Regions from separate parts of the Nocardioides okcheonensis genome, predicted to be linked through region 2. Evidence: predicted binding sites of a transcription regulator. Region 2 holds the regulator's gene; the other holds the start of a gene.
The links. The regulator HrcA, encoded in region 2, represses chaperone genes, less so after heat shock. The targets are predictions, from matches to a motif close to TTGGCACTCGNNNNNNNCGAGTGCCAA.
Positions count from the first base shown of each region.

Region 1: the regulator HrcA is predicted to act here: its motif matches at 2,427-2,453, upstream of groES (co-chaperone GroES).

Region 1 is NZ_CP087710.1:3,647,668-3,653,492, forward strand. Features, by position in the region: gene LN652_RS17770 (glycoside hydrolase family 3 protein) at 1-1,062, shown strand, start outside; gene LN652_RS17775 (THUMP-like domain-containing protein) at 1,150-1,929, opposite strand; gene LN652_RS17780 (hypothetical protein) at 1,916-2,395, shown strand; gene groES (co-chaperone GroES) at 2,554-2,847, shown strand; gene groL (chaperonin GroEL) at 2,931-4,550, shown strand; gene LN652_RS17795 (multicopper oxidase family protein) at 4,723-5,825, shown strand, end outside.
Region 2 is NZ_CP087710.1:4,216,009-4,221,833, forward strand. Features, by position in the region: gene LN652_RS20550 (hypothetical protein) at 265-630, opposite strand; gene LN652_RS20555 (MBL fold metallo-hydrolase) at 685-1,548, opposite strand; gene hrcA (heat-inducible transcriptional repressor HrcA) at 1,619-2,641, shown strand; gene dnaJ (molecular chaperone DnaJ) at 2,638-3,813, shown strand; gene LN652_RS20570 (16S rRNA (uracil(1498)-N(3))-methyltransferase) at 3,817-4,557, shown strand; gene LN652_RS20575 (GerMN domain-containing protein) at 4,644-5,675, opposite strand; gene LN652_RS20580 (SigE family RNA polymerase sigma factor) at 5,672-5,825, opposite strand, start outside.

The DNA.
Region 1 (5,825 bases), 570 kb from region 2:
TCCGTGCCCGCCGACAGCCACGTCACGCTCCCCGTGCAGACGAAGACCCTCAGGCAGCTCGAGCGCTCCGACCTGGTGCCGTTCCGCGAGGCGGTCCGGGCGGGGCTGCCCGCGGTGATGGTCGGTCACCTCGACGTGCGCGCGGTCGACCGCGGGGTCCCGTCGTCGCTGTCCCGTCCCGTGGTGACCGGGCTGCTGCGCGACGACCTCGGGTTCGGCGGCCTGGTCGTGACCGACGCCCTCGACATGGCGGGCGTCACGCGGGGGCGCGACGCGGGCCGCGCGGCCGTGCAGGCGGTCCGGGCCGGCGCCGACGTGCTGCTGATGCCGCCCTCGCCCGCGCTCGCCCGGACGGCCCTCGTGCGGGCGGTCCGGTCCGGCGCGCTCCCGCGGCGGCGCCTGGAGCAGGCCGCGGCGCGGCAGGTCGCCCTGCTCACCCACCTGCGCGACGGCGGAGGAGCGACCGGGGGAGCCACCGGTGGAGCCACCGAGGGAGCCACCGAGGGAGCCACCGAGGGAGCCACCGGGGCGGCTCGGGCGGCCTCCCGCGAGCTCTCGGCGGCGGCGGTGACGGTGACCGACGGCGCCTGCACCGGCCCGCTCGTCGGGGCGAGCGTCCATCCCTACGGCGACTCAGGGGCGGTGGCGGCCTTCACCGCCGCGGCCGCCGCGCCGGGCTGGAGGTGCTGCTGCGCCGTTCGCCGCCTGCGCGGCTGGTGCGCGCGCACCCCCGGCCGGAGCGGCGCCGGCACGAGGGGCGCCGGCACTACCGCGAGCGCCGTCGCGAGTGGAGGCGTGACGAGGTGCGTCGCGAGCGGCGCCTCGCCCGCTGGACCGCGCAGGAGGACGCGCGCCTCCCGGTCGGGACCTCGGTGGGATTCACCGGCTACCACGACGCTCCGGTCGACGGTGAGGTCGCCGTCGCCACCGACAGCCCGTGGGTGCTGGGCCAGGTCGCCGCGCCCACCCGGATCGCGACCTACGGGGACACCCCGGCGGCGATGGACGTGCTCGTCGAGGTGCTGCGCGGCGAGGCCGCGGCGCCGGGACGGCTCCCGGTGACGGTCCCGGGCGTCGGCCGAGCCGGCTGCTGACCCGTCGTCGGCGAGCAGGGCGCAACGAGCAGGGCCCGACGAGCAGGGCGAGGCGTCAGAACGGATCGACGAGGAGCGCGGTGCCGCGACCGGCCACCCGCGTCAGGACGATCGTGGCCTCGCGCTCGCCGGACAGCGCCAGCCGCTTGCGCAGCTCCTCCGGCACGACCTGCACGCCGCGCTTCTTGATCGTGAGGCGACCGACGCCGCGCTCGTGCAGCGCGGCGCGGAGCTGCCGCTCCCGGTAGGGGAGCTCCTCGAGGACGCGGTAGCCGCGGGCGAACGGGGTGCGGAAGGACTCGTCGGAGGTGACGTAGGCGATGTGCTCGTCGACCAGCCCGCCGCCGACCCCCGCAGCCACCGCGGTGACCAGGCCGGCGCGGATCACCGCGCCGTCGGGCTCGTAGAGGTAGGCGCCCACGTCGCGCACGTGCGTCGCGTCCTCGCCGGCGGCGGGGGAGTCCTCGTCGGTCAGCGTCGCCAGCCCGGTGGCGCCGATGACGGTGGCCCTCCGGTCGGTGGTGGACAGGTCGGGGGACCACAGCACGGCCTCCTTGACCTCCCCGCCGTCGCTGACCCACTCCGCCTCCACCCCGGGCGGGACCAGGTCGTGGTCGATGCCGGGCGCGACCTTCACCAGGGCGCGCCGGGCGAGCAGGTCGAGCACCCACGGCCACGGAGGGGTCCAGCCGTCGACGTCGAAGACGCGGCCGCGGCCGCTGCGGCGGGCGGGGTCGGCGAAGGCGGCGTCGAAGCCGCGCGGGTCGAGCGCCGTGGCGTCGCCGGTCTGGACCGCGCCCGGCAGGCCGAGGGCGTCCAGGTTGGCCCGCGCCATCGCGGCGCGGACCGGGTCGAGCTCGACGCCCGCGGCGATCAGCCCGGCGCGCGCGCGCCACCAGGTCGCCGCCGATCCCGCAGCCGAGGTCGACGACGCTGCCGCCCGGGATCGCGGCCGCCAGCCGTGCGGCCCGGTGCGCCGCGACCCGCGCCCGGGTCGACTGCTCGAGCGCGTCGGGGGTGAAGAACATCAGGCGTGCGGCCTCGCCCAGCTTGGCCACCCCCCGCTCGCGCAGCTGGGCCTGGGTCGTCGCGGCCGCGGCCCGCTCGGGGTCCGGCTCGACGCGGCGCACGGCGCCGGCGACCCGGACGGGATCGCCCGCGTGCTCGGCCCACGCCTGCGCGGCGACCTCCAGCAACCGGGTGCCGTCGGAGGTGCGCAACCACGCCAGCGTCTCGAGCTCCACGCCCGCATCCTGTCAGGCGGCGCGGACGTCGGTCGGGTCGGGAACGGCCTGTGCTAGCACTCGGTTGGGGAGAGTGCTAGCGTCAGCCTTGGCACTCTCACCCCGAGAATGCCAATGCCCGTGGCTCCGGCTCGATCCCCGCGACGGCGTGCCGATCACTCCACGGGACCACGTCCTGAAGAAAACGTGCCAGAGAAAGTGGAGGTTGATCCGAAGTGTCGGTCAACATCAAGCCCCTCGAGGACCGCATCGTCGTCCGCCCGCTCGACGCCGAGCAGACCACCGCCTCCGGCCTGGTCATCCCGGACACCGCGAAGGAGAAGCCCCAGGAGGGCGAGGTCCTCGCGATCGGCCCCGGTCGTGTCGACGACAAGGGCAACCGCGTCCCGGTCGACGTCGCGGTGGGTGACAAGGTCATCTACAGCAAGTACGGCGGCACCGAGGTCAAGTACGCCGGCGAGGAGTTCCTGATCCTCTCCGCCCGCGACGTCCTCGCCGTCGTCTCCTGACGCACCTGGCATCCCGGCCGGCTTCGTGCCGGCCGGGATCCGTGCACGTCAGGCCCTGATCAACCCTTCCTAGGAGCACACAGATGCCCAAGATCCTGGAGTTCGACGAGAACGCCCGCCGCGCCCTCGAGCGCGGCGTCGACGCCCTCGCCAACGCCGTCAAGGTGACGCTCGGCCCCAAGGGCCGCTACGTCGTCCTCGACAAGAAGTGGGGCGCCCCCACGATCACCAACGACGGTGTCACCGTGGCTCGCGAGATCGAGCTCGACGACCCGTTCGAGAACCTCGGTGCCCAGCTCACCAAGGAGGTGGCCACCAAGACCAACGACGTCGCCGGTGACGGCACCACCACCGCCACCGTCCTGGCCCAGGCCATGGTCCACGAGGGCCTGCGCGCCGTCGCGGCCGGCGCCAACCCGATGGGCCTCAAGCGCGGCATGGACGCGGCGGCCGAGGCCGTCGGCGACGCGCTGCGCGAGGCCGCCCGCGAGGTCGAGTCCCGCGAGGACATGGCGTCCGTCGCCACGATCTCGAGCCGCGACAGCCACATCGGCGACCTGCTCGCCGAGGCCTTCGACAAGGTCGGCAAGGACGGCGTGATCACGGTCGAGGAGTCCAACACCATGGGCACCGAGCTCGAGTTCACCGAGGGCATGCAGTTCGACAAGGGCTACATCTCGGCCTACTTCGTCACCGACCCGGAGTCGATGGAGGCCGTCCTCGACGACCCCTACATCCTTCTCCACCAGGGCAAGATCTCCTCGATCCAGGAGCTGCTCCCGGTCCTCGAGAAGGTCATCGCCACCGGCAAGCCGCTCTTCATCCTCGCCGAGGACGTCGACGGCGAGGCGCTCTCGACGCTGGTCGTCAACAAGATCCGTGGCACGTTCAACGTCGCCGCGGTCAAGAGCCCCGCGTTCGGTGACCGCCGCAAGGCGATGATGCAGGACCTCGCCGTCCTCACCGGCGGCCAGGTGGTCGCCCCCGAGGTCGGCCTCAAGCTCGACCAGGTGGGCCTCGAGGTCCTCGGCCAGGCGCGTCGTGTCGTCATCACCAAGGACAACACCACGATCGTCGAGGGTGCGGGCGACGCCTCCGCCGTCGAGGGCCGGGTCAACCAGATCAAGGCCGAGATCGAGAACACCGACTCCGACTGGGACCGCGAGAAGCTCCAGGAGCGCCTCGCCAAGCTGGCCGGCGGTGTGTGCGTGATCAAGGTCGGCGCCGCCACCGAGGTGGAGCTGAAGGAGAAGAAGCACCGCATCGAGGACGCCGTCTCCGCGACGCGTGCCGCGATCGAGGAGGGCATCGTCCCCGGCGGTGGCTCCGCGATCATCCACGCCGTGTCGGTGCTCGAGGACAACCTCGGCCTGACCGGTGACGAGGCCGCCGGCGTCCGCGTGGTCCGCAAGGCCGCCGACGAGCCGCTGCGCTGGATCGCCGAGAACGGCGGCGTCAACGGCTACGTCGTGACCGCCAAGGTCCGCGAGCTCGGCGTCGGCAACGGCTACAACGCCGCCACCGGCGAGTACGGCGACCTGGTCGCCCAGGGCGTCCTGGACCCGGTCAAGGTCACCCGCTCGGCGCTGGTCAACGCGACCTCGATCGCCGCGATGCTGCTGACGACCGAGACCCTGGTCGTCGACAAGCCCGAGGACGAGGAGCCGGCCGCCGCCGGACACGGTCACGGCCACGGCCACTGATCCACCCCTCTCCGACGAGCCTCGAGGCCTGCTCTTCCCGGGCAGCCTCGGGGCTCGTTGCCGTCTGCCGTGGGGGCGGCCCAAGGAAACTCCAAGAGCCAGCGCCTAGCGTCGTGCGCGCTCGGGATCAGGGTGGCGCACCGCGTCACGTGGGGAGCTCCGGGGAGTGGGCATGGACGAGCACGAACGACGCACGGATCCGCACGAGCTCGACCCGGAGGTCCCGACCTTCGCGCGTCGGACCCTCCTTCGGGTTACCGCCATCGGCGCGGCCGGGGCGGGGGTCACCACCGCCGGCGCCCTCGCCGGCCCGCCCCTCGCCCGGCGGGGACTGCTGAGTCCCGACGGCATCTTCTCGGCCGCCGGCACGGCGCTCGGTGACACCGTCTTCTACCTCGAGGCGTTCCCCACCAGCCCGTTGATCCTCGAGCCCTTCACCGACCGGCTGCCGATCCCCCGGGCGCTCGCGCCCGAGCCCGACTCGGCGTACAAGGGCTGGACCGACCCACCCGGCCCCGGCAACGGTCAGCAGAACTCGATGCGCAACGAGCGCCACCAGATGTGGCCCAACATGGTCGGCTCCCCGGACCCGATCGTCTACAAGATCGAGCTGCTGGTGCGGGGACACTCCTTCACGTCCTCCAAGGTGCTCCCGATCGACAAGAACGGGCGCCCGGCCAAGTCGTTCGACGCCACCGGCAAGGTCTACGCCGCCGGCCAGGTCCGCACGCTGCCGATGAGCACGATCTACGGCTTCAACGGGACCTTCCCGGGACCGATGATCAACGCCGAGTACGGCAAGCCGGTGCTGGTCCGGTTCGTCAACAACCTCCACGAGAACCCGTTCGAGCTCGACCGGCAGGACTTCGGTTCGCCGGACTGGTCGTTCCTCACCCACCTGCACAACGCGCACACGGCACCCGAGAGCGACGGCAACCCGCACTACTCCAGGACCGCCGGCCCGTACGCCAACGGGTACCTGCCCGGCGCCTGGGTCGACAACCTGTACCTCAACTGGCCCGCGGGCGGCGACGACACCGAGAAGCAGAGCTTCTTCTGGTTCCACGACCACCGCATGGACCAGACGGGCAGCAACGTCTACAAGGGCATGGTCGGGCTGTATCCGATCTACGACCCGAAGAACGGGATGGACATGGGCGACGAGCGGCAGGGCCTGCGCCTGCCGGGCGTACGCCACGACCACGCCGACGGGTCCTTCGACGTCGACTACGACATCCCGCTCGCCTTCTACGACACGCGCCTCGACGACGGCGT
Region 2 (5,825 bases):
CCGCCCACCGTGGCGGCACACGACGTCCCGCCGCCGACCGTGGCGGCACACGACGTCCCGCCGCCGACCGTGGCGGCACACGACGTCCCGCCGCCGACCGTGGCGGCACACGACGTCGGGATCGGCGCACGGGATGTCGTCTGCCGCCACCCTGCGGCGGCGGATGTCGTCTGCCGCCACCCTGCGGCGGCGGATGTCGTCTGCCGCCACCCTCGGACGTGAGTCTCCGGGCGACTCACCGAGCAGACGGCGTACGAGCGGGGCTCAGCCGCCGCTGATCCCCGCGCCCTGGGCACCGTCGCCGTCGTTCGCGTCGGCGGCGGATTCGGAGTCCTCGCCGTCGTCCGACGACTCGACCGGCGGGTTGCCCAGGTCTTCCTGGGTGGCGTCCATCTCGAGCTCGTCGCGGCTCTTGGTCTCCTCCGCGTCCGGGTCGAGCGGCTCGGCGAGCGGGTTGTCCTCGCCCGGCTGCAGGTCGTCGGGGAGCTGGTCGTCGGAGATCCCGCCGAGCGTCGCGTCGTCGGGCGACGCGGTGCCGCCGGAGTGGTCGTCGTCGGCCGGGCTCGTGCCGCTCGAGGCCTCGGGCTGCTCGGTCGACAGGGCCGGGTCGGGGGCGTTGTCATCGCTCATCGTCCCGGTCTACCCGGGGCGCCGGACGGTGGGCCAGCCCCCTGCGGGTGGGGCTCAGACGAGCGGCAGCCGCTTCTGGCTGCGGGGCAGGTGCTCGTAGCCCAGCCGGACCGCGCTCTGCAGGCGCTCGGGCTCCCAGGGCCACTCGCCGACCTCGAGCGCCTGGTCGACGGGCACGCCGCGCGAGGCGAGGTCGCGGATGGTCTCGGCGATCACGCCGAGCTCGGCGCGCTGGTCCTGGACGAACGCCTTGTCGACGACCTGGCCGTGGCCGGGGACGACGACGGTGCGGTCGCTCATCAGGCCCAGCACGAGGTCGAGGGTGAGCGGCCACTCCATGGGCCACGAGTCGTCGCCGATGAAGGGCGGGTCGGACTCCTCGATCAGGTCGCCCCCGAGGACCACGTCGGCGTCCGGCACCCGGACGACGAGGTCGCCGGCGGTGTGGCCGCGGCCCGGGTGGATCAGCTCGACCGCGCGGTCGCCGAGGTCGAGCTGGACAGCGGAGGAGAAGGTCCGGTCCGGCAGGCGGACCGTCGTGGCGAGGACCTCCTCGCGCCGCGGGTGGTCGGTGGCCTGCTCGTACATGTCGAACGTGTGGCCGGCGGACACCTCGATGTGGTCGCGCGCCCACTCCGTGGCGTGGATCGGCATCTCGCCGAACTGCTCGACCATCGTGGCGTTGCCGAAGTGGTGGTCCCAGTGCTCGTGGGTGTTGACCAGCGCGGTGAGGGGGCCGGCGCCGAGGCGGCGCACGTCGTCCGCGACGACCCGTGCCTGCGCCGCCGACCCGTGCGTGTCGACCATGACCAGGCCGTCCGAGCCGCCGACGAGGGTGATGTTGACGTGCATCCAGTCGTAGTGCGCCACCCACACGCGGGGTGCGACCTCCTGGAACCGTGGGGTGTCGTCGGTCATGTTCGCGACCCTACGGTGTGCGAGTAGAGTTGGCACTCCCGTCAGACGAGTGCCAGCGAGGAGGGCCGCCGTGGTCGACGACCGCAAGCTCGACGTGCTGCGCGCCATCGTGGAGGACTACGTCGCGACGGAGGAGCCGGTCGGTTCCAAGGCCCTCGTCGAGCGGCACGGGCTCGGCGTGTCGCCCGCGACCGTCCGCAACGACATGGCGGTGCTGGAGGAGGAGGGCTACATCCACCAGCCCCACACCAGCGCCGGGCGCGTGCCCACCGACAAGGGCTACCGCCTCTTCGTCGACCGTCTGGCCACGCTCAAGCCGATGAGCGCCGCGGAGCGCCGGGCGATCTCCACCCTGCTCGACGGCGCGGTCGACCTCGACGACGTGGTGCAGCGCTCGGTGCGGCTGCTGAGCCAGCTGACCCGGCAGGTCGCCATCGTGCAGTACCCGACGCTGTCGCGCTCCACGGTGCGCCACGTCGAGCTGGTCGCGCTCACCCCGACCCGCCTGATGCTGATCCTGATCCTCAGCACCGGACGGGTCGAGCAGCGCCTCGTCGAGCTCGACGCGCCGGTGGCCGACGCCGACCTCGGCGAGCTGCGGGCCGCGATCAACCAGGCCAGCGCCGGCGTGCAGATCGCGGCCGCCGCCGCGGCGGTCACCGACCTGCCGGAGGCGGTGCGCCCGGAGCAGGTCGACGTGACCCGCGCCGTGGTGCAGGTGCTCGCCGAGGCGATGTCCGACCACCGCAGCGACGAGCGCGTCGCGGTGAGCGGCGCCGCCAACCTCGCGCGCTACGGCGACTTCGACACCGCCGTGCGCCCGCTGCTCGAGGCGCTGGAGGAGCACGTCGTGCTGCTCAAGCTGCTGGGGGAGTCGGGCGTCGACGCGCTCACCGTGCGGATCGGCCACGAAGGCCCCTACTCCGAGCTCGCCGCGACCAGCGTCGTGGCCACCGGCTACGGACCGCAGGAGCTCCACCTCGGCTCCCTCGGCGTGGTCGGACCCACCCGGATGGACTACCCCGGATCCATGGCGGCCGTGCGCGCGGTGGCGCGCTACGTCTCGCGGATCCTCGATGAAGGAAACCAGTGACCCAGGACCCCTACGAGATCCTCGGCGTCTCGCGTGACGCCAGCGCCGACGAGATCAAGAAGGCCTACCGCCGGTTGGCCCGACAGCTCCACCCCGACGTCAACCCGGACCCGGCGACGCAGGAGCGGTTCAAGGACGTCTCCCGCGCCTACGAGGTGCTGAGCGACCCCGGGAAGCGCCAGGCGTACGACCGTGGCGGCGACGCGTTCAGCCAGGGCTTCGGCGGCGCCGGCCAGGGCTTCTCGTTCACCGACATCATGGACGCCTTCTTCGGCGGCGGTGCGGCGGCCGGCGGCCAGGCCCGCGGCCCGCGATCGCGCGCCCGGCGCGGCCAGGACGCCCTGATCCGGCTCGACGTCAGCCTCGCCGAGGCGGCGTTCGGCGTCACCCGCGACCTCAAGGTCGACACCGCGCTGACCTGTGAGGCCTGCGAGGGCCAGGGCACCGCTCCCGGCACGTCGCCGACGACCTGCGAGACCTGCCACGGCCAGGGCGAGGTCGCGGTGGTGCAGCGCTCGTTCCTCGGCGAGATCCGCACCCTGCGCCCGTGCGCGGCGTGCCGCGGCTACGGCTCGGTGATCCCCGACCCGTGCCGCGAGTGCTCCGGCGACGGCCGGGTCCGCTCGCGCCGCACGCTGACCGTGAAGATCCCCGCCGGCGTCGACATGGGGACCCGCGTCCAGCTCACCGGCCAGGGCGAGGTCGGCCCGGGCGGCGGTCCGGCCGGCGACCTCTACGTCGAGATCCACGTCGAGCCGCACGCCACCTTCACCCGTCACGGCAACGACCTGCACACCACGATCTCGCTGCCGATGACCGCGGCGGCCCTCGGCACCACGCTCACCCTGCCGCTGCTCGAGGCCGACCTCCCGCAGGTGGGGGAGGCCGAGGACTCCGAGACCGCCACCACCTTCGAGCTCGACGTGAGGCCCGGCACGCAGTCCGGCAGCGAGCAGGTCATCAAGGGCTTCGGCGTGCCGAGCCTGCGCGGTGGTCGCGGCGACCTCGTGGTCAGCGTCCGCGTCGACACCCCGACCCGGCTCGACCCGCGCCAGGAGGAGCTGCTGCGCGAGCTCGCCGCCATCCGCGGCGAGGAGACGCCCGACGGGCGCGTCGAGGCGCCGCACAAGTCGATGTTCGGCCGGCTGCGCGACGCCTTCCAGGGCAGCTGAGCCGTGTCGCTGCCGGTCCACCTCGTCGGGTCGCTGGCCGGGGTCGCGGTCGGCTCCGTCGTCGAGGTCACCGGTGACGAGGCGCACCACGCGGTCGCCGTACGCCGCCTGCGCGAGGGCGAACGGGTCGTCCTGACCGACGGCCTCGGCACTGCCGCCACCGGCGCGGTCGCCTCGACCGCCAAGCGGCTGTTCACCGTCTCCGTCGAGGACGTCGTCACGAGCGAGCAGCCGGAGCCGGCACTCACCGTCGTCCAGGCGCTGCCCAAGGGCGACCGCGGCGAGCTCGCGGTCGAGGTCCTCACCGAGGTCGGCGTCGACAGGGTCGTGCCGTGGGCCGCTGCGCGGTCGGTCGCGGTGTGGAAGGGCGAGCGAGCGGCGAAGTCGCACGCGAAGTGGCAGGCGACGGCCCGCGAGGCCGCCAAGCAGTCGCGCCGCTCGTGGCACCCCACCGTCGTCCCCCTCGCCACCACCGCCGACCTGGCCGCGGTGGTCGCCGAGGCCGACCTCGCCGTCGTCCTCCACGAGGACGCCACCGAGCCGCTCGCGTCGCTCGACGTCCCGGCCACCGGCCGGATCGTCGTCGTCGTCGGTCCCGAGGGCGGCATCGCCCCCGACGAGCTGGCCGCGCTCGAGGACGCCGGCGCCCGGACCGTACGCCTCGGCGCCGAGGTGCTCCGCACGTCCACCGCCGGCGTGGTCGCCGTCGCCGCGCTGCTCGCGCGCACGCCGCGCTGGGGCTGACCCGACACGTCGCGCCGGCGGGCGGTGTGTGAAGGGGATCCGGGGCCCTCACCCACCGCTGCCGGAGGCGGCCGTAGGGTGCGGGCTCAGTCGACGACGGTGATCCGCCGGGTGTCGGAGTCCACCGTGCCGTCGGCGTTCTGCACCGTCGCGATGACGGCGTACTCGCCGGGCTGCAGGTCGTCGCTACCGAGGTCCCCGCCGAAGGCCTCGAACGGGCCGTCCACCGGGCTGAGGGTGAAGGTCACAGGACCCAGCGCCACGGCCGTGCCCTGCCAGCGCTGCACCCGGAGCGTGATCCTCCCGTCGGTGCTGATGGCCCGGCCATCGGTCACGATGAATCGGCCCGCTCGCACGACCTGGCCCTCGGCGGGCTCGGACAGCGACACGGGTGCGAGCACGTCGGCGTCCGGTGCGCCGGTGAGCGCCTCGGCGGTCGCGACGCCGAGGATCCTGCTGGACTCGGCCCCGTCGAGCACCAGCCTGACCGGGAGCTTCCCGAGACCGTAGGCGGCCTGGGCCGTGCGGACGACCTGCTCGACCGCCAGCCCGGCATCCTGCGCGCTCACGCCGTCGGGCCGCTCGTCCGGGACGTCGCGCAGGTCGACGACGATGCCGCTCGCGGTCCTCTCGACGCTGCGGACCGACGCCCCGAGCGGCCACGCCGATCGGTAGTCGGCGTCGAGAGCCCGGCCCTCGACGGCGGCCACGAGGGCCTCCGCCGCAGCGTCGCCACGGTCCGCCCGTGGCTGGAACTCCCTGAACAGCCGCGGCCCGCGGGTCGTGTCACCGACGAAGTAGACGGCCACCACCCCGCTGCCGGGGCCGGGGTCGGTCGGCACGGCGGTCGGCGCAGCTGGCGCGGTCGTCGGCGAGGACGGCGGGGCCGAGGGGACGTCGGCCGGACCCGGACCGTCCGTCTGCGGCGCGCCGCCGGTGGTCAGCGCGAGTGCCGTGACCACGGAGGCCGCGACGAGCCCGGCGCCGCCGCCGACCCACCACCCACGGTGCGTACGACGGGCCGGCGCGGTCGCGGCGCGGATCGCGTCCAGCCGGTCGCCCGGCTCGACGTCGTCGGCGACCTCGTGGAGGAGGTCGCGGATCAGCTCGTCGTTCATGACGGGTCCTCCCACCAGTCGCCGAGCAGCTCGCGCAGGGCTGCGCTGTCGCGGGATGCGTGTGGCTTGACGGCGCCGCGCGAGACGCCGATGGCGTCGGCGATCTGCGCCTCGGACCAGTCGAGGTAGTAGCGCAGCACCAGCACCTCG